2 regions of the Pseudomonas sp. Eqa60 genome follow, and region 2 is predicted to be linked to the other one. Evidence: riboswitches for the same ligand, from Rfam matches in the RefSeq annotation. Region 2 holds a riboswitch; the other holds the start of a gene.

Region 1 (14,502 bases), 810 kb from region 2:
GCGGCCCGAGGTGTCAATGACGACCCGCAGGGCCCCGCCTTTACCCACTTACACAGGCTCAAGGAGAACGGCTTCATGGAGATTGAAGAATTCGGCTACAAACAGGAACTCAAGCGCGGGCTGAGCCTGCGTGACCTGGTGGTCTACGGGATGATTTTCATGATTCCCATCGCCCCGTTCGGGGTCTACGGCTACGTCAACCAGGAAGCCCCGGGCATGGTGCCCCTGGCCTACATCATCGGCATGGTAGCGATGGTCTTCACCGCCCTGAGCTACGGCGCCATGGCCCGCGCCTTTCCCATCGCCGGTTCGGTGTATTCCTACGCCCAGCGCGGCCTCAACCCCCATGTGGGCTTTCTTGCCGGCTGGCTGATGCTCCTGGACTACCTGCTGATCCCGCCGCTGCTCTACGTCTACGCGGCCATGGCGCTCAACCACCTGTACCCGGAAGTGCCCAAGGTCGGCTTCATCCTGGCGTTCCTGGTCAGCGCCACCTTCGTCAACCTGCGCGGTATCACCTTCACCGCGCGGATGAACATCCTGTTCCTGCTGGCGCAACTGGCGGTCCTGGGGATCTTCCTGTTCTACGCCTGGAATGCCCTGCACGGTGGCGCCGGCAACGGCCAGCTGACCCTGGCGCCGCTGTACAACCCGGAGAACTTCCACTTCGGCATGCTGATGCAGGGCGTGTCCATCGCGGTGCTGTCGTTCCTCGGCTTCGATGCCATCTCCACGCTCGCCGAAGAGGTCAAGGGCGACCCGGGCCGCAGCGTCGGCCGCGCCGCGCTGATCACCCTGGTGGTGATGGGCGCGATCTTCGTGGTACAGACCTGGATCGCCACCGACCTGGCCGCCGGCATGGGCTTCAAGTCCGCCGACACCGCCTTCTATGAAATCGCCGAACTGGCCGCCGGCAGCTGGCTGGCGACCCTCACCGGAGTGGCCACCGCGCTGGCCTGGGGCGTGGCGGTGGCCATCACCTCGCAGGCCGCGGTATCGCGCCTGCTGTTCGGCATGGCCCGCGACGGCAAGCTGCCTAAGGTGCTGGCCAAGGTCCACACCAAGCACAACACCCCGCACATCAGCATCTACCTGGTGGCGGTGCTGTCGCTGCTGATCTGCTACCTGTTCATCAACTCGGTGGACACCCTGACCTCCCTGGTCAACTTCGGCGCCCTGAGCGGCTTCATGCTGCTGCACATCACCGTGATCAATTTCTACTGGCGCCGGCAGAAGTCCGGCCAGGTGGTGCGCCACCTGATCTGCCCGGTAATCGGCTTCGTGATCGTCAGCGCCATCATGTACAACATGGGCGTGGATGCGCAGAAACTCGGCGCCATCTGGATCCTTGCCGGGCTGGTCTACCTGTTCCTGCTGAACAAGCTGGGCAGCGGCGCCGCCCTGCCCGACCCGCTCAAGCACTAGTTGCACCCGCGCGGCGCCCCAGGGCGTCGCGCCAACCCCGGCGCTGCCAGCAAGAGCGGCCCGGGGACTGGCCGCCGGATGCCGCGGCCGTGGAACTGCGTGGTAACCGACAGTGATGTCTGGCCAGTGCCTGCCCCCCCGGGGCAAGCGGCCCTTGATACAGGAGTACACCCATGCTGGCCTTGCGTCCGGTGGCGTTATCCGATCTGCCCCAACTGCGGCGCCTGGCCCGCGAACGCCTGCTGGGCGTGACCTCCCTGGTGGATGACGAAACCTGCCTGCGGGACAAGATCCTCGATTCCCAGGCCTCCTTCGCCAAGAGCGATGCCAGCCAGGGCCCGGAGAACTATTTCCTGGTGCTCGAGGACCTCGACAGCGGCCAGTTGCGCGGCTGCTCGGACATCCTCGCCACTGCCGGTTTTGCCAGCCCGTTCTACAGCCTGCGCAACCGCCCGTTCATCAGCAGTTCCCGGGAGCTGAACATCCAGCACGGGGTGCCTACCCTGTCGCTGTGCCACGACCTCAGCGAACAGACCCTGCTGCGCAGCTTCCATGTCGACCCGCCGCTGGGCGGCACCCCACTGGCCCAGCTCACCTCCCGCGGGCGGTTGCTGTTCATCGCCGCCCACCCCCAGCGCTTCGCCGACAGCTGCATCAGCGAGATCGTCGGCTACAGCGACGCCAACGGCGAGTCGCCGTTCTGGCAAGCCGTGGGCCAGCACTTCTTCGACCTGCCCTATGTCGAGGCCGAGCGCCTGTGCGCCCTGCAGGGCCGCGGCTTTCTCGCCGAACTGATGCCCCAGTACCCGCTGTACATCCCGATGCTGGCGCAGGCGGCCCAGGACTGCATCGGCCAGGTTCACCCGGATGCCCGGGAGGCCTGCCAGATCCTGATCGACGAAGGCTTCGCGCCGACCCAGTACGTCGACCTGTTCGATGCCGGGCCGACCCTTCAGGGGCGCAGCCACCAACTGCGCTCGATCGCCCAGAGCCGGGTCGCCACCAGCTACCCCAGCCCCCAGAGCGGCCAGGGCCAGCAGTGGTTGCTGAGCAACGAGCGGCTGCAGGGCTTTCGCGCCATAGTCGCGGCGCTGGACACCGCCCCGGGCGCTGAAATCGGCCTCGACCCGGCCATGTTCCAGGCCCTGCAACTGGCGCCGGGCGAGCCGGTACGGAGCGTTGCCTTATGAACCGGCCCCTGTTGCCCCCCTGCCCGGCGTCATTGCCAGGAGCCCGCCAATGATCGTCCGTCCGATCCGCGTCACCGATCTGCCGGCGGTCTTGAGCCTGCTCGAAGGTAGCTGTCGCGAACTGAACAACCTGTCCACCGACCCCGAGCGCCTGGCCCATCGGGTGCGCTGGGCGCAGCGAGCCTTCGCCAACCAGGTGGAGCGGGCCGATGCCGACTACCTGTTCGTCATGGAAGATGACGAGCAGCAGGTGATCGGGGTCTGCGGCCTGAGCGGCGCCATCGGCCTGCGCGAGCCCTGCTACAACTACCGGGTCGGCACCACCCACGGCAGCGCCCCGGTGCTGGGCATCGAAAAGCACATCCCGACCCTGTTCCTGTGCAACGAGATGACCGGGCAGTCGCTGCTGTGCTCGCTGTTCCTGCGCCGCGATCACCGCCAGGGCTACACCGGCCGCCTGCTGTCCACCGCGCGCCTGCTGTTTGTCGCCGAATTCCCCCGGCTGTTCGGCGACAAGCTGGTGGCCGAACTGCGCGGCCAGCTCGACAGCCAGGGCCGCTCGCCGTTCTGGGACAGCCTGGGGCGGCACTTCTTCAAGATGGGTTTCCAGCAGGCCAATCGCCTGTCCAGCCACGGCAGCAAATCCTTCATCGCCGAACTGATGCCGCGCCAGCCGCTGTACACCTGCCTGCTCAGCCCCCAGGCGCAGGCCGCCATCGGCCAGGCCCACGCCAGCACCGAACAGGCGGTGAGCATCCTGCGCGACGAAGGCTTCAGCCATCAGGGCTGCATCGACATCTTCGATGGCGGGCCGCTGATCGAGGCCGAGGTGGCGAAGATCCGCAGCGTGCGCGAGAGCCAGACCCTGCCCCTGCTAGTGGGCACTCCGGACGCACAGGCGCCGGTGTGGCTGATCCACAACCGGCGCCTGGAAAGCTGCCGCATCACCGCCGCCCCCGGGCGCCTGGTTTCGGGTTGCCTGCTGGTGGACCGGCTGACTGCCAAGCGCCTGCAACTGCAGCCGGGCGACTCGGTACGGGCGGTGCCGCTGCTGGCCTGCGAGTCACGCACGGCCCTGCACGCACAGCGGCACCTGGCTCCGCAAAGCGCCCTGCTCCTGTAGCCGCTGCCGCAGGCTCGGGCCGCGTTCGGAAGAACGGCCCGCAGGGGCGCGAAATCTCAAGACCGCTGAGGCGCTCGACATGAGACTGCCAAGCAAGGCCCTGCGGGCCTTTGCGCAGCCTCGCGCGCTCGGCAGTGGCTACAGAGGCGTCAGGGCGATGAATCCGGTAACACCTGGCGGCAGGCGCAACATTGACGAACGCCGGGGCGGATGTTCATATGCCGCCCAGTTTCAGGTGCCTCCTGCCGCCGTGCAGGAGGTGAAACGGGAAACCGGTGTGCCCCTTTTCGGGCAAGTCCGGTGCTGCCCCCGCAACGGTAAGCGAGTGCTGCATTCAACAGGCCACTGTACCCAAGGTATGGGAAGGCGAATGCCGCCAGACTCGCAAGCCCGGAGACCGGCCTGTGACGTCTGTTTGGCAATCCTGCGGTGGGCGGGCATGGGCCGGTATGGTCGCGTGCCCGTGGCCGATACCCTCTCCTGCGTGCTTCCCGAAGACACTTTCGAGAAGACCAACAATGACAACACCTGACTCTTTGCCTGCACGCGACTGGCGTGCACCTCGCCGCACCATGAGCGGCGCCCTGCTCGGCTGCCTGTTCAGCCCCCTGCTGCTGGCGGACGACAGCCCCCTGACGCTGGACCAGCAATTTGTTTCCGCCCCCTCGGTGGAGTCCACCACGGTGGCCGAAATGGCCCGCTATGGCAGCAAGGTGGAGATCATCGACCGCCAGCAGATCGAACGCGCCGGCCCCAGCAGCGACATCACCCGGGTCCTGCAGATGTACGTGCCGGGGCTGTATGTGGCGCCCAAGAATGGCCCCTTCGACTACGGCACCTACTCCCTGCTGGGCGGGCGCAACGACGACACCCTGATCCTGCTGGACGGCGTGCGCCTGAACAACCGCCTGTACGGCGGCCTGTACCTGGATACCCTGCCGGCCAACGCCATCGAGCGCATCGAGGTGCTCAAGGGTGGCCAGAGCCTGCTGTTCGGTACACAGGCGGTGTCCGGGGTGATCAACATCGTCACCCGCAGCCCGCAGACCCGCGACGTCTCCGGCGAGGTCAACCTGGGCCTGGACAGTTTCATGGGCAGGAGCGGCGATGCCCGCGCCGAGCAGATCCTCAGCAACGGCCTGGGCGAGCTGGGGCTGTTGGCCTATGTCAGCCACAACGTCTCCGATGGCTACCAGCCATTTCGCAACAGCGCCTACAACGCCAACACCCGGGACAAGAAACGCGGCTATGAAGTGACCACCTTCGGCGCCAAGGCGATCCAGGGCCTTGGCGACGCTTCGCGGCTGGAACTGTTCTACCAGTACAGCGACGCCAACCTGGATTTCGCCCGCCCGGTGAACAACCGGAAAACCACCAACGACCGCATCCAGCAGATCGCCACCGCGACCTTCGAGCAGCGCCTGGACGAAGGCTTCAGCTACTTCGTCAAGGGCCATGTCAACGACTGGGACACCCGCTACACCAGGATCGACAGCCTCGACGACGCCAGCCTCAAGGTGCGCAACCACAACGACTACTGGGGCTTCACCGACTGGGGCCTGCAGGCCGAGGGCAAGGCCGAGCTGGACGGCGGCCACGTGCTGGTATTGGGCACCGACAACCAGTGGTTCAAGGGCCAGGACGACGTGCTCAAGATCGATAACAAGCAGGCCCAGGCCAATGCCCTGTACACCCAGCTGCGCCCGGTGTTCGACGCCCTGCCCGACTGGCACCCGAGCCTGGGCGTGCGCCACGAGAAAATCAGCGGCGGCGAAAGCGCCACCGTGGGCATGCTCACCTCGCTCTACGACCTGACGCCCCACTGGCAACTGCGCGGCCAGTACGGCAGCGCCTTCAAGCTGCCCAACGCCGAGCAGCTGTACGCCAACGAGGACTACGAAAAAGGCAACCCCGACCTCAAGCCGGAAAAGAGCCTCAATGCCGAGCTCGGCCTGGACTACAAGGGCAGCCTGCTGGCCGGCGAATTCAACGCCAGCGTCAGCGCCTTCCACCGCAAGATCGACGACCTGATCACCCTCGACGCCAACGATGTCTGGAGCAACGGCCAGGGCCGAATCAAGGTGCGCGGCATCGAACTCGACGGGCGCTGGCAGTTCAGCCCGCAATGGACCCTGCAGGCGGACATGACCCGCAACCTGTTGGAGTCGCGCAACGGCGTGACCCTGAGCAACATCCCCGGTTTCTTCGCCCGTTCGCGGCTGGGCTTCGAAGCCCCGGACCGGATGTGGGGCGTGGGTGGTGCGGTCCGCTACATCGGCCAGATCGACAGCCCAAAGAACGTCGACTACGGCCACTATTCGGTGGTCGACGCCGATGCCTATCGCTACCTGGATACGGCCCAGCAGCACCGCCTGAGCCTACTGGTGGAGAACCTGTTCGACCGCGACTACAGCACCAGCATGACCAGCACCTCGCCCTCGGTGGACAACCTGGGGCGCCCCTTCACCACCGAAGTGCGCTACACCTACCGCTTCTGAGGCCGACCGACATGCATGAGAACTATCAACGGGTGCTGTTCGTCGGCCCCGGCCTGCACGGCGGCGCCCTCGGCGAAGCCTTTCGCAAGGAGCTCGAGGCCCTGCGCGGCGACGGCGCCGACACCCGGGTGATCGACACCCTGGACGGCTTCGACAGCCTCTGGGCGGCGCTGGGCGAAGCCCTGCCCGAGGACGGCGCGAAGCTGCTGGTGGTGGACCTGGAACCCAGCTCCGACAGTGCCTACCTGGACTGGCTGCGCGATGAGCTGGGGCGCCTTTCCCAGGCCCACCCCCAGGCACCGCGGCTGTGGATCACCGCCCAGGCCCTGGGCCGGCGCGGGCTGGACGCGGCCCTGGCCTGCGCCAGCATCGGCCAGCGCGAGCGCCACCTGGCCTGCGACAACGTCAACGCGGTGCAGAGCGACCCGGACTGGTCGCGGGTGCCGCCCCATGCCCGCCAGGTGTTCCTGTGCACCGGCCCGCGCTGCGTGCGGCGCGGCGCCCTGGCGCTGTGGAAGACCCTGCGCCGCGAACTGCTGCGCCTGGAGCACATGGAGACGCCCGGTGGCGTGCTGCTGACCCGCACCGCCTGCCAGTTCCCGTGCAACCTGGGGCCGGTACTCACCGTGCACCCGGACGGCTGCTGGTACCGGGTGCGCGATGACGGCGAGGTGCTGCGCCTGGTGCAGCAGCACCTGGTCCAGGGCGAACCGGTGGCGGACCTACGGATTCCCGCGCCCTACGGAGGAACGGCGGATGCCTAGCAGACTGCTCGGCCTGCTGCTGTGGCTGGCGGCCCTGCCGGCCCTGGCGCACAGCTACCAGAACTGTGGCCGGACCTGGACGGTGGACGGCCCGCCCCAGCGCATCGTCGCCCTCAACCAGCACAGCGCCGACCTGCTGCTGGCCCTGGGTGCCGGGCCGTCGATGATCGGCGTCGCCTATCTGGACGACGATGGCCAGGCCCAGGCCGAAGGGCTTTACCACGGCGTGCCGGTCATCGCTCGCCAGTACCCGTCGGCAGAAGTGCTCTACAGCCTGAAACCCGACCTGGTGGTGGGCGGCTTCGCCTCGGCCTTCCCGGAAAACTTCAGCTCCCGGCAACGCCTGGGGGCCATAGGCGTGGGCAGCTACCTGCTGGAATCGGCCTGCGCCGGGCATGACCAGGACTACTTCGGGCATATCCGCCGCGACCTGCTGACCCTGGGCCGGCTGCTACGCCAGGAGGCCCGCGCGCAGCAACTGGTGGGCCAGATGGATGCCGACCTGGAGGCCGCCGCGGCCCTGTACCGCGGGCGCCCGACGCCTTCGGTGTTCTACCTGGACAGCGAAGTCAACGGCCTGGCCAGCCAGGGTCAGCGCGGGTTTGTCGGCGTGCTGCTGCAAGCGGCCGGTGCACGCAACAGCTTTGCCGCCATCGACCGCCCGCGCCTGACCGTGGACAGCGAGACCCTGCTGGCCAACGACCCCGACGCCATGCTCCTGGCCGACGCCCTGTGGTCCCCGGCCCGGCGCAAACGCCAGCTGCTGCACAGCGACCCTGTGCTGTCGCGATTGCGCGCAGTGCGCGAAGACCGGCTGATCGACATCCCCTTCGCCCGACTGGTGCCGGGCATCGCCAGCGGCCGCACCGCCCTGGAACTGGCCCGGCGCCTGCACCCCACCCACGACTGCCCCCCCCGTAGGAGCCGGCTTGCCGGCGAAGGGAACACCCCCGACCTCGCGGCGTACCCACAGACGCCTTCGCGGGCAAGCCCGCTCCTACAACCACCAGCGAGCCCCCCGTAGGAGCCGGCTTGCCGGCGAAGGGAACACCTCCGACCCCGAGGCGTACCCACAGACGCCTTCGCGGGACACAAGGAACAGCGGCTACAGGGAGTTGAGCAAACGCCTGGACGGCTGCTCCGGCGGGTGGCAGGTGACGTTGTTGCGGCCGCAGGTCTTGGCCGCATACAGGGCCTGGTCGGCATCGTTGAGCCAGCCCATGGCGTCGTCGTGCAGGGGGTTGAAGGCCGCCAGGCCGATGCTCAGGCTGACCTGCAGCGCCGGGCTCTGTTCATAGCCCAGGGCCCCAAAACGACCGCGCAGGGCCTCCATCAGTTCGGCGGCATGAGCCAGGGGCACGTCCGGCAGGATCACGCAGAACTCGTCGCCGCCATAACGCCCGGCCTGGTCGCTGACCCGCAGGTTCTGCCGCAGCAGCTTGCTCAACTGGCGCAGCACCACATCCCCGGCCACATGGCCGTAGGTGTCATTGATGGCCTTGAAGTGGTCGATGTCGATCAGGGCGATGGCACCACCATGGGCCTGGCGCTTGCAGCGCTGGAACTCGATCTCCAACTGGTCCTTCCAGGCGCCATGGTTGAGCAGCCCGGTCAGGCTGTCGGTGCGGCTCAGGGCCAGCAGCTCGCGCTTGTGCCGGCCCAGGGTCACCGCCTGCTGATAGCAGATGTAGCCCAGGGCCAGCGGGTACAGGGTCAGCATCGGCAGGCAGGCATACACCTGCTCAGGGGTGGTCTGGGCGACAAACGCCGGCCCGAACAGCCACAGGGCAACGCCCATGCCCAGCACTTGGGCCGCACTGCCGGCGAGGAAGAAACGTAACCCGCCCAGGGCCATGTTGTTCATGGCCATCATCCCCAGGGTGGTGGCCAGCGGCAGCGGATTGAAGTGCATGGCGCCGACCCAGAAGCCCCCCAGCAGCGAATCCACCAGCAGGTTGCGGTACTCGGCACGAAACGGCACCCGGGCCAGCCGCGCCCATTGGTAGGCCAGGTGCGGCCAGGCAAATGCATTGAACAGCATGAAGCCCCAGACCCAGGGCGCCGGTTGCAGGGGCGCCATCCCCGCGGCCACGCAGAAAAACCCCAGGGCCAGGCCCAGGGTCCGTGACCGATAAAGCCTCCTGGCCAATGACAGTCCCTTCCCTCTGGTGTCCTGCGCAGGGAGCAAGTCGCCTCCGATCAGCAATGGGTAAAGGTGGAACGAGCGGGTGGCAAGCAACCGGTGAAAGTCTATCAGTCGCGTTTCAAAGCGCCATCACTGCCAACGCCCAGTTTCGGCCTGCCAGCGCCAGCAGGTGGGGAATATTTGGCTATAACTGAGGGGCGGCCGATAACCGACTTCGCAGTGGCGAGCACGACGCGCGCCGCCCCTGAGCCGATCCACCCTGCCCCTGGAGGCCGCCGATGCTGGTGATCCTGGTCCTGCTGCTCCTTGCCGCACTCTGGTGCTACCGCACCTACCCGCGCATCGGCCACCTGCTGTACGACGCCAGCGTGGCCCTGGAAGCACGCCTGTACCGGCTGCAGAAAGTCCCGGTGCAGATCGGCGAAGAGACCCTGATGACCTACCAGGGCGGCCCGGCCCAGGCGCCGGTGATCCTGTTGCTGCACGGCCTGAGCGCGGACAAGAGCATCTGGCTGCGTTTTGCCCGGCACTTCAACCGCGACTACCGGTTGCTGATCCCGGACCTGGGCGGCCATGGCGAAACCGCCTATGCCGCCCACCAGGACTACCGTGTTCCGGCCCAGGCCCAGCGCCTTTTGCGCTTGCTCGACGCCTGCGGCATCCAGCGGGTGCAGGTGATCGGCAACTCCATGGGCGGCTATATCGCCGCCTGGCTGGCCGCCCACGCCCCGCAACGGATCAGCGGCCTGGCGCTGTTCGACCCGGCCGGCGTCGAAGCCCCCGAGACCAGCGACCTGCAGCACCTGCTGGAACAGGGCAAGAACCCCTTCCTGGTCCGCTCCCGCGCCGACTTCCAGCACTTCTACAGCCTGACCATGGCCGCCCCGCCCTGGGTGCCCGAAGCAGTGCTGGCGGCCATCGCCGAACGCTATCAGGCGCGCCGCGGGCAACTGGCGCGGATCTTCGCCGAGCTCCAGGCCAGCCCGCCCATGGAGCCCGAGCTGGCGAAGATCCAGGCCCCGACCCTGCTGCTCTGGGGCCGCGAGGACCGCCTGCTGCACCCCAGCAGCGCCCAGGTCTGGGCCAAGGGCCTGCCCCAGGCCCAGGTGCAACTCTGGGAGGGCATCGGGCATATGCCCATGGTCGAACGCCCGGTGCGCAGTGCCCGGCTGTACCAGCAGTTCCTGGAACGCCAGCGGCACTGACAGCGGCCCGCTCATGCATTCATTTGCAGAATGAAGTTCAGAGGAAACTTCGTTTGTCAGCCTCGGGCAGGCCCAGCAGAATCGAGGCCGACCCGCCCTTTCACGCCTCGCCCTCTGCCACGGGAAGCCTGTTCATGAGCAACCAGCACTTCGTCAGCCCGGACCTGATCCGCCAGGGATTTTCCCGGGCGATGTCGGACATGTACCGCGAGGAGGTGCCGCTCTACGGTGCCCTGATGGAGCTGGTGGCCGAAGTCAACGCCCAGGTCCTGGAGCGGCAGCCGGCGCTTGCCCGGCACCTGCAGAGCAGCGGTGAACTGCAGCGCCTGGACCTGGAGCGCCACGGCGCGATCCGCGTCGGCAGCGCCGCCGAGCTGGCGACCCTGGCCCGGCTGTTCGCGGTGATGGGCATGCAGCCGGTGGGCTACTACGACCTGACCCCCGCCGGGGTGCCGGTGCATTCCACGGCCTTTCGCGCGGTGCACGAAGCGGCCCTGCAAGTCAGCCCGTTCCGGGTCTTCACCTCGCTGCTGCGCCTGGAGCTGATCGACAACCCGGAGCTGCGCAGCTTTGCCGAACAGGTCCTGGCCCGGCGCCAGATCTTCACCCCCCAGGTGCTGGAACTGATCCAGCAGGCCGAGGCTGCCGGAGGCCTGGACGCCGAAGACGCCGAGCGCTTTATCCGCCAGGCCCTGGAAACCTTCCGCTGGCACCACCACGCCACGGTGACCGCCGCCCAGTACGCCAGCCTCAGCGCCCAGCACCGGCTGATCGCCGACGTGGTGGCCTTCAAGGGCCCGCACATCAACCACCTGACCCCGCGCACCCTGGAGATCGATGAAGTGCAACGGCTGATGCCTGCCCGCGGCATCACCCCCAAGGCGGTGATCGAAGGCCCGCCGCGCCGGGAATGCCCGATCCTGCTGCGCCAGACCAGCTTCAAGGCCCTGGAGGAGTCCGTGGCCTTCACCGACCAGGCCCAGAGCCAGGGCAGCCACAGCGCGCGTTTCGGCGAGATCGAACAGCGCGGCGCGGCCCTGACCCCCAAGGGCCGCGAGCTCTACGACCGCCTGCTGAACGCCGCCCGCGACGCCCTGGGCGACTTCCCCAACGAAGCCAATGCCCAACGCTACAACCAACTGATGCAAGAGCACTTCAGGGAATTTCCCGACAGCCACCCGGCCATGCGCGAACAGGGCCTGGCCTACTTTCGCTACTTCGTCAGCGAAACCGGGCTGGCCGCGCGCAACCAGCCCCAGCGGCCCACCACCCTGGCAGCGCTGCTGGCGGCCGGGCACCTGAGCGCCGAACCCCTGGTGTATGAAGATTTCCTGCCGGTCAGCGCCGCCGGGATCTTCCAGTCCAACCTGGGGGACGACAGCCAGAGCCACTACGCCGGGCAATCCAACCGCCAGGCGTTCGAAGCCGCCCTGGGCCGCCCCACCCTCGACGAACTGCAGCTCTACGCCCAGACCCAGCAGCGCTCCCTGGAGCACTGCGCCGCCACCCTGGGCCTGCCGGCGCTCTAAGGCGCAAGGCAGGCCCGCGGGTCGATGCCGGCCTTGCAGCCGGTGCGCTGCCCCCATGGTCATGGACCCGTCGCGGCGTTATTCTGCCGCCACTTGCGCCCCCATCAGCGGCGCGCCACCACCAGGGATGGACACGGCGAATGAGATTCGCGATCGGCCTGTTTTTATGCGCGGCACTCGGCGGCGCACTCACCACCCACGCCGCAGAAACCGTCAACGACATCACCCAGCTCAACCCCATAGTGGTAGACCAGGTGGTGCGCCCCACCCGCCTGGAGCAGATCGTCCAGCAGGTGGCCGAACACCCCGGCCCGATCGCCATTGGCGGCGGGCGCTACAGCATGGGCGGCCAGACCGCCACCGAACAGGCCTTGCAGATCGACATGCGCGGCTTCAACCGGGTGCTCGACTTCTCCAAGGAACGCAAGGAAATCACCGTGCAGCCGGGCATCACCTGGCGCGCCGTGCAGGACTACATCGACCCCCACGATCTGTCCGTGAGCATCATGCAGAGCTACGCCAACTTCACCGTCGGCGGCGCCCTGAGCGTCAACGCCCATGGCCGCTACATCGGCTACGGCCCGCTGGTGAGCTCGGTGAAATCCATCAAGCTGGTGCTGGCCGACGGCCAAGTGGTGGACGCCAGCCCGCAGCACAACCGCGACCTGTTCTACGGCGCCATCGGCGGCTACGGCGGCCTGGGGGTGATCGTCCAAGCCACCCTGCAACTGAGCGACAACGTGCGCCTGCTGCGTAGCGTCGACGAGATGCCCCTGGGGGACTACCGCCCCTACTTCCAGGCCCGGATCCAGAACAACCCCAAGGTCATCCTGCACAACGCCGTGCTCTACCCCGACCAGTACCAGACCCTGCGCGCGGTTTCCTACAGCCAGACCGACCTGCCGGTCACGGTCAAGGAACGCCTCACCCCCCTGGACCAGAACTACTGGAAAGAACAGAAGGCCCTGAAAGTGGTGAGCCAGTGGCCCGGCGGCAAGACCCTGCGCCAGGAAGTGATCGACCCCCTGGTGCTGAAAAAACCGCAAGTGTCCTGGCGCAACCACGAAGCCAGCCTCGATGTGCGTGAACTGGAACCCGACTCCCGGGCCAAGCGCACCTACGTGCTGCAGGAATACTTCGTGCCCCCCGACCAGCTGGAAAGCTTCGTCCAGGAGATGGGCGCGACCCTGCGGGCGCACAAGGTCAACGTGATCAACCTGTCGATCCGCCACGCCAAGGCCGACCCCGGCACCCTGCTGGCCTGGGCCAAGACCGAGGTCTTCGCCCTGGTGCTGTACTACCAGCAGAGCACCGCGCCAGAGGAACGGGAAAAAGTCGGCGTATGGACCCGCGCCCTGGTGGACAGCGCCATCGAGCGCGGCGGCAGCTACTACCTGCCGTACCAGATCCACGCCACGGCCCAGCAGTTTCGCGCGGCCTATCCACGGGCCGGGGAGTTCCTGGCGCTGAAGGCCCGGGTCGATCCGCAGAACAAGTTCCGCAACAAGTTGTGGGATGCCTATGGGCTGGGGGCCACAGGGGATGGGGCTGCCCAACCTTAAGGCTGGGTGCCATCAATGGGCCGCGGAGCGCAGTGGCGCCAATACCTTGCGTTGCTGCAGGTAAATCACTCCGTCACCGTCGAAGGCCAGCACCTTGTCGGTGGTCAGGGCGCTGGCGTCGCCGTCCTCGTACTTGAGCCAGCCCTCATCCCACAAGTCGCCACTTTCATGACGCACCTGCACAAAGAAATAAGGCGGCTCGGAGCGGGTGATCTCAATGTAATGCCCACCATCGGGGCCCCCCTGCCACCGCGCATCAGGGTGCTCGGCCAATACATGGGCCGGCGTCGTGGAGAAGCCGTTCTTGAACACGACCACCGCCAGCAATACCAGCGCCAGTACGCCCACCGACATGAGCAAACGTTTTAACCAGATCAATCCAGGATCTCCGCTATCATTCACCGCCCTCGACCTGTCCCGGTCGGGCAATCGCGCATTCTGTTGAAGGCCCGCGCAGTGTGCAATAACAAGCGCAGTGGCCGCTTGCCATCCAGCCCGGCCGCCCCCCGGAAAGCCGGCTGAACGCCTCTTGAATCCGCAGTACCAAGGAAAGGATTGGCCATGCGTATCACCCTCAACACCCTCCATGTAGAAGCCGACCATAGCCTGTGGGTCAATTTCAGCAGTGCGTTCGGCGAAGGCCGGGGCCAATGGCTGGGCACGCTGCCACAGACGGGCCAGGTGCATGAGGTGGAGTTGAGCCTGGAGGACGATTTTGTCTGGGATCACAACCTGTGGGCCGCGACCCAGGACAGGCCACGCATCAGCCGGGAACAGGCGGGGCTGCGGGTCACCGGGCAGTTGCTGCCCCGGGAAGACGAGGCTGTCGCGGCGCTGGTCATAGGTCCGAACATCATCCTGCTGTCGCTGCAGGGTGGCCACGCGCAGCCAGGCGGCTTCGTCAGCCTGCTTGCACGCCAGGTCAGCTTGAGTCCGGTGGCACTGTAGAGGGAGCACGGCAGGCTCGCGCCGGAGCATCCAGCCAGGGTCGATTCAGGGTGATGTAAAGCGGGAAAGTCGCAGGACGCGACAGGGAAGGTGTTCGCCCAGTGCTCTGGCC
Region 2 (14,502 bases):
AGACGCAATCTTTGCCGGACTACGCTGATGCGCTGCGAAGCCTGGCCCGTGGCGAGCGCTATGCCATGCTCAGCGATGGCCGGGCAAGCATGGAAAAGCCACTCTACGACGCCTAGCCGAACAGGCCGCGTCGCCCTCGATTCAAGATTTTCTTTGGAAAACTTCAAGACGTTTCTTGTTATGGCGAGGCGGCCGGCGCTCTAGAGTACCCGGCACTGGTGACCTGAAAGACTGTCGCAAGGCCGTGACGGTCGGTGGGCCAGGACCACTCGGACTAGAGGCTTGAGAGGATGGAATATCCAGTTCTGAAGACCACCATCGAACGTTCTGGAGGCGCTATGTCACTTGTCGTTAACAAGCCCTTGCGCATCGCAGTGCTGGACGATCACGCATTGATTCGCATGGCAATGCAGCTACAGCTGCAGAGCGTGGCGGATTTCCAGCTGGTGGGTTTGTATGCCAGCAGCGGCGAGCTGATCTCGGCTCTGCGTGATACCGAACTGGACCTGCTGGTGCTCGATTACCAGCTGCAGGAATGCGACCTGGATGGCCTGCGCCTGATCCGCCTGTTGCGCAATAAATACCCGCACTTGCTGATCCTGGTGTCCTCAGCCACCGAGACGCCGTTTTTCGTCAAGCAGATCATCGATATCGGAGCCAATGGCTTTCTCGGCAAATCACAATCCCTGGACGACCTGATTCCGGCCATCCGCACGGTAGCCAGCAAGCGGCTCTATCTGTCGCCGTTGCTGGCTTTCGCCGTGCAGCACCCGCCAATCGGCCCCGCCGCCGAGCCGGGCAGCCCGCCATTGACCAGCCTTGAGACCCTGTCCCCAAGGAGAACGAAGTCTTGCGCTGCTTTCTGGATGGCCTGCGGATCTCGCAGATCGCCAGCAAGTTTTCCCGCAGCATCAAGACCATCAGCGGGCAGAAGCAGGCCGCGTTCAGAAAGCTGGGGATCCGCACCGACGCCGAGCTGTTCAAGGTGCAGCGCAAGCTGGACCTGCATATTGCTTCCCGCGAGCCGGCAGAGGACGCCTTTCATGATGAGGCCAGCGAGCCGACGCTGCCGCCGACCCGCAGCACCATCTAGAGCGGCAGTGACAGGCGTGAGCACTGATGCTCGTTTCCAGGCCTTGAGCTATTGACGCGCCCCGCGTCAATTGCTTGCGCCGAACTCATCGGCCACTACAGAGTCGCTATGGCAAGCATCAAGAAGGTTGCGCTTACCATCCTGCTAAACCCCAGCATTCAGCGCGGGCGCGGTTTTCGAGGACATCGAGGGCAGGAGCGCTGCGAGGCCAGTCACTCGCTCAGCCCGGCGGCAGCAAGCGCAGCGGATCCACCGGCACGCCGTTGGCGCGGATCTCGAAGTAAAGCTGGGCGCGGTCGGTGTCCTGGGAACCGGCTTCGGCGATCTTCTGGCCCTTGATCACCATCTGCCCTTCCTTGACCAGCAGCCGGCTGTTGTAGGCGTAGGTGCTGGTGTAGGAGGGGCCGTGCTGGAGAATCATCAGGTTGCCGTAACCGCGCATGTAGCCGGCGAACGCCACCTTGCCGCCCAGGGTGGCGTGGATCGGCTGGCCCTGGGTGGTGGCGATGCGGATGCCCTGGTTGAGCTTGCCGGTGGGGGAGAAGCGCCCGATCAGCACTCCGCGCAACGGCCAGCTCCAGCCCTTGAGGGTGACCTTGGGCATGGGGGCAGGGGCCGGGGGCGCTGTTCGGCCCTTGCTGGCGGTGGTTCGCGACTTGCTGCTGACCACCCGGGTGGCCCTGGCCGCGCCGCCTACCCGCAACACCTGGCCGACCTCCACGGTATAAGGCGCCTTGAGGCCGTTGAGCCGCGCCACCTCCTTCCAGTTGGTGCCGTTGCGGCTGGCAATGGAATACAGCGTGTCGCCGCGCTTGACCCGGTACTCGCCGGCCTTGAGGGGGCCGGAGTTGGAAGGGCTGGAGCTGCAGGCTGACAGGGTCAGGAGCAATGCGATGAAAAGCAATCTTGCGAACACGCGACATCCACTATGTCTTGACGGGGCCAGGGGGCCCGAAACTTCGGCGTTAGCCAGGCCGATAAAGCCGGCAACTATACCTGTTTGCCGATGAAGAGGCGCGTTATAGACCGCTGCCACAGCGGTTAAATTCAATCCGGATGTCACAGGACGCTGATCTTTCCTGCGCCATGAACGCCCACGGCAATCTTTGTGAACCCTCGTCGCCTGCACCGCACTAAGGCAGTACAGACCGGGAGGAATCTTATGCAAGTGCAATACCTGTTGATCGTACTGGCCGTGATCGTGCTGCTGGCCGAGATCTGGGCCATCAGAAGCCTGCTGCGCAGCGGTGCGCGGGCAGAAAACAAGGGGCTGTGGATCGTGGTGATCATCTTCGTGCCGCTGTTGGGGCTGTTGCTATGGCTGATGGTCGGCCCCAAGGCCCTGAACCGGGACGCGCCGGCCGAGCGCGGCAGAAGCTGAAAACGGGGGGCAAACCCGCTGAAGGGTTGATCACGACATGCCAAGAATTCTTACATCCCATGTGGACGAAGCCGAGCTGACCGAGCACAACGCCAAGATGTTCGGCTCGCCCAAGGAACGGCTGGACTTCTATCGCCGGGAGATCCAATACGAAACCAGCATCCTGGCCAACCGCACCGATGCCTACCTGACGGCCCAGGCATTCTTGGTAATCGCCTTCGCTTCGTGCATGGCCAATCTCAATCCGGAATGGGGCAAGCTGTTTACTCTGTCCGTGCCGCCTTTCCTGGCGTTGCTGGGGATCCTCAGCTCTCTCAATGCCTGGCCAGGCATCAGGGCCGCCTACGAGATCATCGATCATTGGCATTTCAAGCAGAGCCACCTGCTGCACAGCGAACCGGTGATGGGCCTGGCCTATGATGAATCGCCGCTGTTCTGCGAAAGCGAGTCGAGCCACAAGGGCTATCGCAAGTCGTTGCTGTTTTCCATGCGTTCGCCCTGGTTGTTCGCGGCGTTCTGGCTGCTGCTGGGGATTTGGGCGGTGTATATCCAGGTGACCAATCCGGGCTCCTGAGGGCGCAGGCTCGCTGCCTGCGCTGCGGGACACAACGCTACCGGCCTATGGGCGCCAGCTGGCCGGTGTGCCGCGCAAGCGAACGCGGCACCTGGGTGCCACGCTCGCCGGTCACTCAGTGCGGAGCGCGGGGAATGGTCTTGAGCAGGTCTTCGGGGCTGATATGGCCGACCACGGCCTCGGCGGCGCTGCCCGGTAGCGGCAGGTCGAGGATATGACCCTTGATCTTGCCCACCACATGCATTTCGCACGGCTTGCAGTCAAATTTCAGGGTCAGCACTTCATCGCCGTGTACCAGTTGCATCGGTGCCACCTTGGTGCGCACGCCAGTCACGCCCTTGGCCTGCTTGGGGCACAGGTTGAAGGAGAAGCGCAGGCAGTGCTTGGTGATCATCACCGGCACGTCGCCGTGCTCTTCATGGGCCTCGAAGGCCGCGTCGATCAGTTGCACCCCGTGACGGTGGTAGAAATCCCGGGCCTTCTGGTTGTAGACGTTGGCCAGGAATGACAGGTGCGATTCCGGGTAGACCGGCGGCGGGCTGCTTTCGGCCTTGCGCGAGCCCCGTGGGTGGGCATCGATGCGTGCGGCGTCCAGGGCTTCGATGACTTCCCGGCGCAGGGCCTTGAGCTGGGAGTTGGGGATGAAGTAAGCCTGGGGCGCGTCCAGCTTGATGCTGGTGGCGTGGTAATGGGTGGTGCCCAGCTGGCCCAGCAGATCCTGCAGTTGCCCCAGGGCCTTTTCCGGCTTGTTGGCCACGCCGAACGGGCCATCCAGGGCGACGCTGGCGCTGATGCCTTCCTCGCTGGTGGCGGTCAGTTCCAGCCGTGCTTCGCTCAGGCGTGCCAGCCAGGACAGGCCGATGCGCCGCTCGGCGGAAGTGCGGGTCAAGGCTTGCTGCCAGTTGTGGTCGAGGTTGCGGCTCAGGGGGTGGTTGGGCCGCAGACGGCTCAGGGCTTCGGGCATCTCGTTGGGTTCGACCCGATAGCGGTAGCGTTTCTCGCCATCTTCTTCGAACTCGCCACGGGCCTCGGCGATGTTGGCGCGGAAACCCACCACCTCACGCTTGACCAGCAGGTTCAGGCCATCGCCATTGGACAACGGCTCGAAGGTCACCACCTGCAGGTCGCGCTTGCCGACCTTTTCCACGGTGCCTACCGGCAGCCCGGTGAAAGTCGGCGAGTCGAAGGCGCCGATGTCGATCTTGCGCTCGCTGACAAAGTAGTCGGTGCTGCCGCGGTGGAACGTCTTGTCCGGGTCGGGCACGAAGAAATGCGCGGTACGGCCGCTGGAGGCGCGAGCCAGGTCGGGGCGATCTTCCAGAACCGCGTCCAGGCGCTGGCGGTAGTAGGCCGTGATGTTCTTCACATAGGCCATGTCCTTGTAGCGCCCCTCGATCTTGAACGAGCGCACGCCGGCTTCCACCAGGGCGCGGATGTTGGCGCTCTGGTTGTTGTCCTTCATCGACAGCAGGTGCTTTTCATAGGCGATCACGCCGCCGTGCTCGTCTTTCAGGGTGTAGGGCAGGCGGCAGGCCTGGGAGCAGTCGCCACGGTTGGCGCTGCGGCCGGTCTGGGCGTGGGAAATGTTGCATTGGCCGGAGAAGGCCACGCACAAAGCGCCGTGAATGAAGAACTCGATGGCGGCATCGGTTTCAGCGGCGATGGCACTGATTTCCTTGAGGTTCAGCTCGCGGGCCAGGACCAGCTGGGAGAAACCGGCCTGGTCGAGGAACTTCGCCCGCTCCAGGGTGCGGATGTCGGTCTGGGTGCTGGCGTGCAGCTCGATGGGCGGAATATCCAGCTCCATCACCCCCAGGTCCTGGACGATCAGCGCATCGACCCCCGCGTCATACAGCTGGTGGATCAGCTTGCGCGCCGGTTCCAGCTCGTTGTCGTGGAGGATGGTGTTGAGGGTGGTGAACACCCGGGCGTGATAGCGGCGGGCGAACTCCACCAACTGGGCGATCTCGCCCACCTCGTTGCTGGCGTTGTGGCGGGCGCCGAAGCTCGGGCCGCCGATGTACACCGCATCGGCGCCATGCAGGATGGCTTCGCGGGCGATGCTCACATCGCGGGCAGGGCTGAGCAGTTCCAGGTGATGTTTGGGCAAGGACATGTTTTTTTAGTCAGGCTTATCAGGGTCAAGGCGCGCATTGTAGCGGCGAAACGCTTGCCCGGCACCCGTGTGCTGCCAGGTGGCGGCCACGCCTTGCGCGAGGCCGCCGATTGACGCGCTGCCTCAGGCCTTTGCGGCCATTGCCGTGACTTCCACGCGCATGCCTTCCACCGCCAGGGCGGCCACGCCCACCGCGGCACGTACCGGCCAGGGCTTGGCGAAGAAACGCTGGTAGACCGCATTGAATGCCGCACGATCGGCCATGTCGGTGAGGTAGATGGTCAGGTGCATGACCCGGTCCATGGAACTGCCGGCGCGCTCCAGGGCCACTTTCAGCGCCTGCAGCGTGCATTCGCTCTGCAGGGTGATGTCCCCCAGTTCCAGGCTGCCGTCGGCGCGGGTGGGGATCTGGGTGGAGACCAGGATGCCGTTGAAACCGACCACGTCGGAGGAAATGGAATCGGCGTCCGGGTCGGGGGTGAAGCTCAGGTCTTGGTTGGCCATGGGGGTCTCTTGATTTGTGTAAGGGCGCAGCGGTCGCACTCGCTACGGTTGGTCGGAAAGATCAGTCAGGCGACAGTTCAATTTAAGACTTATGCCTTTGCGCTATGTCCATGCAGGCTTCATGAGTGAACAGGTCTGTGCAATGAATCATTGAGTACTCATCGAGTTGATGCACAAAGAGGCGAGCATTGTCCATTGGACTTCTCGAGGCCGGGAACATTTCGCTTGTCGAGCCGTCGATGAAGCTCAGGTCTGTTCGCTCAATGATTTCGTCCTTCAAACCGGAATGGCGATAACGCACCGACTCCAGATAAACAACACCGTCGCTATGAGTAAGTTTAATCGAGTGGAAGTCCGGCTTCAGGTAGTCCGGGTACTTCTTCTTCAAGTCAGGGAGTATTTCCACACCACAATTTGTCCCGATCCGAGGCACGAGATATCCGACGGATTCCTCCATTAATCCACGTATCGCTTGCCTGACTGGAATTTCAAAAAACTCGCGATTCGGTTGATAGCGAAAAGAGTCAAAACGCGTGTGCATCCGTTTTTCAACAGTTTTGCAGTCAGTCACAAGCTCGTCGTAAACGGTAATGAAATCAGTCGGCAACCCCGTACTTCGTAGATCTTTGGCCCGCTCATCAGACGTTCTCTCGGTTAATCCGATTTTGACTAATCCAGGCATGGCCGGGTTGATCATGATGTAAACAAATCCACTACTCATAAAGACGAGGCTCCAAATTGAAGTAGAAATGGCAGGGGGCCGATAACGCCTGGAGCGACTCGGTAATGGCTGTATTCGCCGATGTCATCCTTGAGTGTCTTTACGTCACTGCGAGTGGTTGAGCCATGTCTCCAGCACCCGCCGGTCCAGCTCTTCCCAGTCGGCCATGCCCAGGACCCGGGTGGTGTTCAGGCCACGCAGGTAGCCACGCAATTGATAGGCGGCGATCCGCAGGCTTTGCGGGTCGGCGCTGCTGTCACCCAGCACCTGTTCGTACTCCACCAGGTAGTCCGCCACCCGCTCACGGAATTCCGGGAGGACGGCGTCGCGAATCAAGTCAAAGGTGCGCATGGGGAAATCCTTTTTTTAGTTGTAGTCGGGCTGCCGGGCAGTCTGCCCGGGGGGCAACTATCGGTTCAAGTAATAGTGACAATCAAGCAACGCAAGTTCTGCTTTGGGCGCCAACCATGGACAATCGCCCCCGACCCAAAACCATGACCGCAACGGCAGCGCCCGTGACGCTGAACCGTTGCGCACCGAACCAGGCTGTACATTTTCAGGACTTACCGATGCGCCCTCTATTTGCTCCCGCCATGACCCTGGCCACCTTGCTGCTGGCCGGTTGCGCCACCGCGCCCAACGACCCGACGCTGGTCATGCAGACCCGGAAAACCCCGGCCGAATATGCCGAGTGCGTGGTGCCCAAGCTGCAAGGCAACGCCCAGAGCCCGACGGTTTCCCAGACCCAGCGCGGTTTTCGCATTGTCGTTGCCAGCAAGGTGGCGGCAGACAACGTACTGGAAGCCTACAAGGCGCCCAATGGCGGCAAGGTGTTCCTCTACGAGCGGCACTTGCTGGCCTCCAGCTTCGCCCCGTCGAGCTTCGAACGCGCGGCCCAGGAATGCCTGTAGCCAGCCGTGTTAAACCGCCTCTTTCAGTAACTTCTCGATCTGCGCCAGCTCCCAGGTACTGAGCAGGCTCACCGGGTCGGTGCCGAAGCGTTGCCGCGTATCGAGCTGCCAGACATCGCCTTCGGCGCTGCGGCAGCTCTGGCAGTGATGCAGATGCCGGCCATCGAAATCCAGCAGCAACTGCCAACCCTCGATATCCACCTGCACCTGGCCAGCGCCCGAATGGCTGGCGCCGGGCCGTAGGGGGTAAACGCCAAGGGCGGCATCGCGCAGGCGCTGGCAGACATCTCGGGCATTCAGGCAGGGCATGGGGCTCTCGCGGGCAGTGCAGGGACAAAGGCGCTCAGGATATCCATCGACTGCGTGGGTGCAAGTGTCGATTGGTCGCTGTCCGACGCTGGCCCGGGCCAGTGGCTGGCGAACTCACTGCACGCCTGAAATGGCGCCGCAAAGCCCAGGGCCTTGCGGCAACCCCTCGATCAGAAGCTGTAGTCGGTGGTGACGAACAACGAGCGCGGTTCACCCATCAGCCATTGCTGGCCGCTGTTCTGTTGCGCCGCGGCATAACGCCGGTCCAGCAGGTTGTTCACCTGCAGGCCCAGGCGCACATCGGGCAGGGCCTGCCAGCCGAGGTTGGCATCCAGCACCGTGTAGCCGGGTACATCGACGCTATTGGCGGTGTTGGCATAACGCGCATCGACGTAGCGCAGGCCCATGCCGGCTTCCAGGCTCGGAGCCAGGGCCTTGTTCAGCCACAGGTTGGCGGTGCGTCGCGGCACGTTGGTGGGGCGATTGCCGGCCCGGGACACCGCTTTGCCAGAGACCACCTCATCGAAGTCATCGTACTCGGCACGCACCACCGAGGCGTTGGCCGAGACTTGCCAGCCGTGATCCAGGGCCAGCTCCAGCGAGGTTTCCAGGCCGTCGGCGGATTGCTGGCCGACCTGCTGCGCCAGGCGGGTCACCGGATCGGTGGTCAAGAGCTTTTTCTTGACGATGTGGTAGGCCGCCAGGGTCCATTCGCCACGGCCGCTCCAGAACTGCTGCTTGAGCCCGAACTCGGTCTGCTTGGCTTCGGTCAGGTCCATCTGCAACTGGCTCGGGTTGAGGCTGATCAGGTTGCTGACCCCGTCTTCACTGGTGGAGTACTGGCCGTACAGCGACAGTTGATCGGTGACCGCGAACACCAGGCCGGCGCGCCAGTTGCCGCCGGTGAGGCTGCGATCGGTGCGGGTGCCGGCGCGCAGATCACTGCGATCGATATGGTTCTGGTCGCGGCGGATGCCGGTCACCAGCGACCAGCGCTCCGACAGTTGCAGGCGGTTTTCCGCAAACAGGGCGAAAGTGCGGGTGCTGCTGTCGGTCTGGGGCGAGAAGGGCGAGCGGCTCTGGAAGTAGCCCGGTGCAGGGTTCCACGGGTCGATATAGTCGCTACCGATATCCTTGTAGGGCGAGTTGTTGGCCACGCCGAAGCGAATCCTGTTGTACTCCAGGCCGACCACGGTCCTGCTGTCCAGGCCGAACAGCGAGTGGTTGAAGGTGAAGCTCTGGCGATCGCCGATCTGCTCCTGATCGTGCTTGATCTCCAGGTAGTCGCCGCGCAGCAACTGCTCCCGGGAGCTGACCCAGTTGTAGGCTTCGGCGTTGCGCCAGTGGCGGCGGCTCTTGATGTAGTAGAGCTGGTTGCTGGCGCTGAGGTTGTCGCTCAGGGTCCAGTCGGTGTTGAGCCGGGTCCATTCGTCGTTGTAGCGCTGCACGGCGTTGCGCAGGTTGTAGTTCTTGGCCCGCAGGCTGTCGCGGTATTGGCCGGCAATCAGCGGCGTGCCGAAATAGCTGGCGGGTTCGCTTTCACCGCGTTCATGGGCCAGGGTGAAACCGAGGTCGTCGGTGGCTTGCCAGCGTAGCGCCGCGCTGAGTGCCAGGCTGCGTGACTGGCCCTGGTCGACCCAGCCATTGCTCTGCTGCTGGTTCAGGGTCAGGCGGTAGCTCAGGGTGTCGGTCAGCGAGCCGCCGCTGTCCAGGCCCAGTTGCTGGCGATCATGGGAGCCATAGCCCAGGCGCAGGCGGTTGTGGATCTCACCGTCGAAGGGCTTCTTGGCAATCACGTTGATCACCGCGCCGGTGGCGCCTTCCCCGTACAGCACCGAGGCTGGGCCGCGGATCACGTCGATGCGCTCGACCATCCACGGGTCCACCGGGAAGGTCTGGCTGCCGGCGCCGGTGTACAGGCGCGCACCGTCGAACAGGGTCATCACCGAGGAGTGCCCGGTAAAGCCGCGGGCCGACAGTGCGGTATTGCCGTTGCCCGGGGTGGCGATGCTGGTGATGCCGGGGGAGCGGGTGACGGCATCCTGCACCGTGAGGTTGTTGCGGTTGCTGATGGCGTCGTTGCCCAGGCTGCTGGTGCTGGCCGGAGTCTCCAGGGCCGTGAGGTTCAGCCGCGAGCCGGCGGGCAGGGGCGTGTCCAGAGAGGTTTGCGGGGCGCTGGAGACTCCGCTCACTTGGGTCTCGGGCAAGACCAGGGAGGTTTTCTGTTCAGCCTGTGCCAGGGCCGGGTAGGCCATGCAAGGCAGGAGGGTGAAACACAGCGAGGGGCTCGCCAGGTGTTGCAGCAAGGAGGTGCGGGACATGCGATTCCTACTACTTGTAAGGAATGAATGAATCCCGGAGGGAACAACGCATAGGGAATCGCGGGCAGCCGCGCCCACGAAAACCGGACTGCGCCCGCCCACCGCGGGGTTGTCAAACGAAGTTGCAGGCCGGTCTCCGGGCTTGCGAGGGTCATGAGGCATTCACCTTCCCATGCCTTGGCACAGTGGTCTGTCGAATGCTTCGCTCGCTTACCGTTGCGGGGGCAGCGCCGGACTGATCATCGAAATGACGCACCGGCTTCCCGTTTAACCCCATGCACGGCGGCATGGGACACCTGAAACTGGCGCGCATATGAGCACTGCCGAGCCCTTGCGTCAATGGCATGTGGCCAGCTACGGCGGCGGTTTCAGCGCTTTATGCCAGGCAGGTCAATATATTGACCTATTTTTCCCGGCGCTTAAATAATCGACAAATATCGACGCATTATTGACGATTTTGCTTTTCTGACCCAGTATGTCGGCGCTGAGCGATTGATTATCTTGAGTTTTTTTGACGCCAAAGCGCTGAACTCTGCTCCGAAAATAGGCGAAACAGCCTATGGCGCAGAGCAGCCACTAAAAACATGACGGCCAGGATGGCAAGTAGCCAGGGCTGATCCGTTGGCTGTGCTAGCTTCAGACGGCGTAGCCGCGATATTTCTCTTTGGAATGATCTATGTCTGCCGAACGGGTACTGGTTACTGGGGGCGCTGGTTTTATCGGTTCTCACCTCGTGGATGCACTGCTGGCCAAGGGTTATGCGGTGCGGGTTCTGGACGACCTTTCCACGGGCAAGGTCGGCAATCTGCCCATGGGCGATGCTGGCCTGGAACTGCTGGTGGGGGATGCCGCCGATGCGGCACTTCTGGCGGATGCCGTTCAGGGCTGCGATGCCGTGGTGCATCTGGCTGCTGTGGCGTCGGTCCAGGCTTCGGTCGAAGACCCGGTGGCCACCCACCAGAGCAATTTCATCGCCACCCTGCGCCTGTGCGAGGCGATGACCGCGGCCGGTATCCGCCGCGTGGTGTTCGCCTCCAGTGCGGCGGTCTATGGCAATAACGGCGAGGGCACGCCGATTGCCGAAGACACCCCTAAATCTCCCCTCACGCCCTACGCGGCGGACAAGCTCGCCAGCGAGTACTACCTGGACTTCTACCGCCGCCAGCATGGGCTGGAACCGGTGATCCTGCGCTTTTTCAATATCTTCGGCCCGCGCCAGGACCCTTCATCGCCGTATTCCGGGGTGATCAGCATTTTCAGCGAGCGGGCCAAGGCCGGGCGGCCCATCACCCTGTTCGGCGATGGCGGGCAGACCCGCGACTTCGTCTATGTCGCGGACCTGGTGAAGATCCTGGTGCAGGGCCTGGAATGCCCCGCGCCGGCAGCCGATGCCACCAATGTCGGGCTCGGCGGGGTGACCACCCTCAACGATCTGATTGGCGCCCTGCAGCAGATCAGCGGCAAGCCGCTGCAGGTGAGCCACGGCGCGACCCGCTCCGGGGATATCCGCCATTCCAAGGCCGACAACCGCCGCTTGCGCGAGCGCTTCGACCTGGGCACGCCCAGCAGCCTGGCCGAGGGCCTGGAACGGCTTTACCGCAGCCTTTAGTTCGTTGCCTTAGGGGCGCCCGCCATGGCGGCTGCCCTAGAGCCTGATGTTGTGCAGATTGATCTACTGAAGAGTGAGTTATGGATATCGAGTTTCGCAGGGGGCATGTCTGCAAAGTGGTTCGACGCCTGTTTACCGCATTGGCCTTGTGTGCCACCAACACCCTGGTGCAGGCCGCACCCGCGGCGCCCGCCAGTGTCGGGTTCTGGTACGCCGAGCAGCCACCCTTGCAGGAGCTGGCGCAGTTCGAATGGGCAGTAGTCGAGCCCGGCCATATGGCCAGCGCCGATGTCGCCACCTTGCGCAAGCTCGGCAGCCAGCCGTTCGCCTACCTGTCGGTAGGGGAGTTCGACGGCAACCGCGCTGCCCTGGCCAAGCAGGCCCTGGCCCAGGGCGCGAGCCCCGTGCGCAACAAGGCCTGGGACAGCCAGGTGATGGACATCGCCACCCCGGCCTGGCGCGAACACCTGTTCAAGCGTGCCAAGGCGCTGCAGGACCAGGGCTACGCCGGCCTGTTCCTGGACACCCTGGACAGTTTCCAGTTGCTCCCCGAGGCCGATCGCGAACCGCAACGCAAGGCCCTGGCCTCGTTCCTGCGGGAACTGCACAGCCGGCTGCCCAACCTCAAGCTGTTCTTCAACCGGGGCTTCGAGGTACTGGGCGAGCTCGATGGCGTCGCCTCGGCCGTGGCGGTGGAATCCATCCACGCCGGCTGGGATGCCTCGGCCAAGCGTTACCGCCCGGTTTCTGAAGCCGACCGCACCTGGCTTGAAGGCGAACTCAAGCCGCTGCGCGCACGCAACATCCCGCTGGTGGCCATCGATTACCTGCCGGCCAACCGTCGGGAAGAGGCACGCAAGCTGGTCCGGCAATTGAGCCAGGAAGGCTTTATACCGGTGGTCACCACCCCGGACCTCAACGCCCTGAGCATGAGCACGGTGGAAGTCCAGCCGCGGCGCATCGCCATGCTCTATGACCCGCGCGAAGGGGAACTCTACGATCACGCCGGGCACCGCATGCTCGGTGGCCTGCTGGAGTACTTGGGTTACCGGGTGGACTACTTCCCGGTGGACGACAGCCTGCCTGCCTACAGCTTCGCCGGCCTTTACGCCGGGGTGGTGCTGTGGATGACCAGCGGCCCGCCCGAGGACAGCCGTGCCTTCTATAGCTGGGTCGGCCAGCGCCTGGATGAGCAGGTGCCCCTGGCGATCATGGCCGGCCTGCCGATCGAGGACCGGGCGCTGCTCAAGCGCCTGGGGCTGAACCTGGCGGCGCCGGGGGCTCGCGATGCCCTGCATGTGCTGAGCCAGGACAAGAGCCTGATCGGCGCCTTCGAGGCTCCGGTGGTGGCGCGCAGCCGCGAACTGACCCGCGTGAGCCTGCTGCCCGACGGGCCGAAACCAGCCCTGGTGCTGGGCGATGACAAGGGCGGCAAGTACGTCCCGGTGGCCACCGCCGCCTGGGGCGGCATGGCCCTGGCCCCCTATGTGGTGGAGGCCAATGTGGAGCGCAGCCGCTGGATCCTCGACCCGTTCGCCTTTATCCAGAAGGCCCTGCGCCTGCCGTCCCAGCCACGCCCGGACACCACCACCGAGAACGGTCGGCGGATCGCCACGGTGCATATCGACGGTGACGGTTTCCCGTCCCATGCCGAAGTGCGTGGCACCCCGTATTCCGGGCGCCAGGTGCTGGACGACTACATTCGTCCCAACCCGTTCCTGACCTCGGTCTCGATCATCGAAGGCGAAGTCGGGCCCAAGGGCATGTCGCCGTTCCTGGCGCGGGAGCTGGAGCCCATCGCCCAGGAGATCTTCGCCGACCCCAAGGTCGAAGTGGCCACCCACACCTACAGCCACCCGTTCTACATGCAGCCGGAGAAGGCCAAGAAGGACGAGGATTTCCACGCCGAATACGGCCTGCGCCTGAATATCCCGGGGTACAAGACCCTGGATTACAAGCGCGAGATCCTCGGCTCGCGGGACTACATCAACAGCCGCCTGACCACCGCGCAGAAACCGGTGAAGCTGGTCTTCTGGCCGGGGGATGCGCTGCCCAGCGCCGAGACCATCAAGCTGGCCTACGACGCCGGGCTGAAAAACGTCAACGGCGGGCAGACCATCCTGACCAAGGCCAACTCATCGCTCACCGGCCTGTACCCGCTGTTGCGGCCGACCTCGGGCGGCTTGCAGTACTACGCTCCGGTGATCAACGAGAACATGTACACCAACCTCTGGAAAGGCCCGTACTACGGCTTTCGCGATGTGATCGACACCTTCGAGCTGACCGACAGCCCACGGCGCCTGCGCGGCATCCACCTGTACTACCACTTCTATTCGGGCACCAAGCAGGCGTCGATCAAGGCCATGACCGACATCTACCAGTTCATGCGTGGCCAGCAGCCGCTGTCATTGTGGATGAGTGACTACCTGGACCGGGTCCACGGCCTGTACCAGGCAAGCCTGGCGCGGACCGCCAATGGCGACTGGCAGGTACGCGGCATGGACGGCCTGCGTACCTTGCGCCTGGACCCGGCGCTGGGTTGGCCGGACCTCGGCCGCTCGGTGGGGGTGGCCGGGGTGCGCGACTTGCCCCAGGGGCGCTATGTAGCCTTGAGCAGCGATCATGCGCTGTTGGCCCTGCGCCCCGAGCGCGATCCGCGCCCGGCACTGGAGCTGGCCAATATTCCCCTGCGCGACTGGCGCTATGTCAATGACCGGCAGGTGAGCTTCTCCTTTGCCGGCCAGTTCAACCTGGAATTCTCGGTGCGTTCGGCCAGCGCCTGTCGGGTCGAGGTCCAGGGCCAACGCTACGCCGGCAAGTCCGAACAGGGCCTGTGGCATTTCCAACTTCCCATGAAGCAGGTGAGTGATGCCCAACTCCTCTGCAACTAAGGCCAAGGCGCCCAGCGCGCGGCTGCTCAACCCCTGGGCCTTGCTGCTGGTGGCGATCGCCGTCGGCGTGCT

Evidence for each region. Region 2 has a riboswitch for cobalamin ahead of KI242_RS15690 (TonB-dependent siderophore receptor). Riboswitches for the same ligand answer to the same signal wherever they lie in the genome.
Region 1: it holds a riboswitch for cobalamin, as region 2 does, so the genes downstream of both, KI242_RS11970 (TonB-dependent receptor) here and KI242_RS15690 (TonB-dependent siderophore receptor) in region 2, are expected to answer to the same signal.

What each region holds. Positions count from the first base shown of each region.
Region 1 covers NZ_AP024342.1:2,607,933-2,622,434, reverse strand. The annotation lists gene KI242_RS11985 (APC family permease) at 76-1,425, shown strand; gene KI242_RS11980 (arginine N-succinyltransferase) at 1,599-2,615, shown strand; gene KI242_RS11975 (arginine N-succinyltransferase) at 2,665-3,738, shown strand; cobalamin riboswitch at 3,955-4,159, shown strand; gene KI242_RS11970 (TonB-dependent receptor) at 4,311-6,236, shown strand; gene KI242_RS11965 ((2Fe-2S) ferredoxin domain-containing protein) at 6,248-7,000, shown strand; gene KI242_RS11960 (ABC transporter substrate-binding protein) at 6,993-8,024, shown strand; gene KI242_RS11955 (diguanylate cyclase) at 8,106-9,188, opposite strand; gene KI242_RS11950 (alpha/beta fold hydrolase) at 9,425-10,351, shown strand; gene KI242_RS11945 (VOC family protein) at 10,486-11,880, shown strand; gene KI242_RS11940 (FAD-binding oxidoreductase) at 12,021-13,442, shown strand; gene KI242_RS11935 (hypothetical protein) at 13,455-13,820, opposite strand; gene KI242_RS11930 (hypothetical protein) at 14,004-14,390, shown strand.
Region 2 covers NZ_AP024342.1:3,419,382-3,433,883, forward strand. The annotation lists gene KI242_RS15635 (response regulator transcription factor) at 1-116, shown strand, start outside; partial or broken gene KI242_RS31810 (response regulator) at 408-650, shown strand; gene KI242_RS31815 (hypothetical protein) at 851-1,093, shown strand; gene KI242_RS15645 (peptidoglycan DD-metalloendopeptidase family protein) at 1,314-2,009, opposite strand; gene KI242_RS15650 (PLDc N-terminal domain-containing protein) at 2,256-2,474, shown strand; gene KI242_RS15655 (hypothetical protein) at 2,512-3,048, shown strand; gene KI242_RS15660 (U32 family peptidase) at 3,164-5,164, opposite strand; gene KI242_RS15665 (RidA family protein) at 5,288-5,668, opposite strand; gene KI242_RS15670 (GIY-YIG nuclease family protein) at 5,751-6,389, opposite strand; gene KI242_RS15675 (hypothetical protein) at 6,495-6,740, opposite strand; gene KI242_RS15680 (lipoprotein) at 6,959-7,300, shown strand; gene KI242_RS15685 (hypothetical protein) at 7,310-7,609, opposite strand; gene KI242_RS15690 (TonB-dependent siderophore receptor) at 7,780-9,930, opposite strand; cobalamin riboswitch at 10,040-10,245, opposite strand; gene KI242_RS15695 (NAD-dependent epimerase/dehydratase family protein) at 10,607-11,539, shown strand; gene KI242_RS15700 (bifunctional glycoside hydrolase 114/ polysaccharide deacetylase family protein) at 11,620-14,430, shown strand; gene KI242_RS15705 (tetratricopeptide repeat protein) at 14,408-14,502, shown strand, end outside.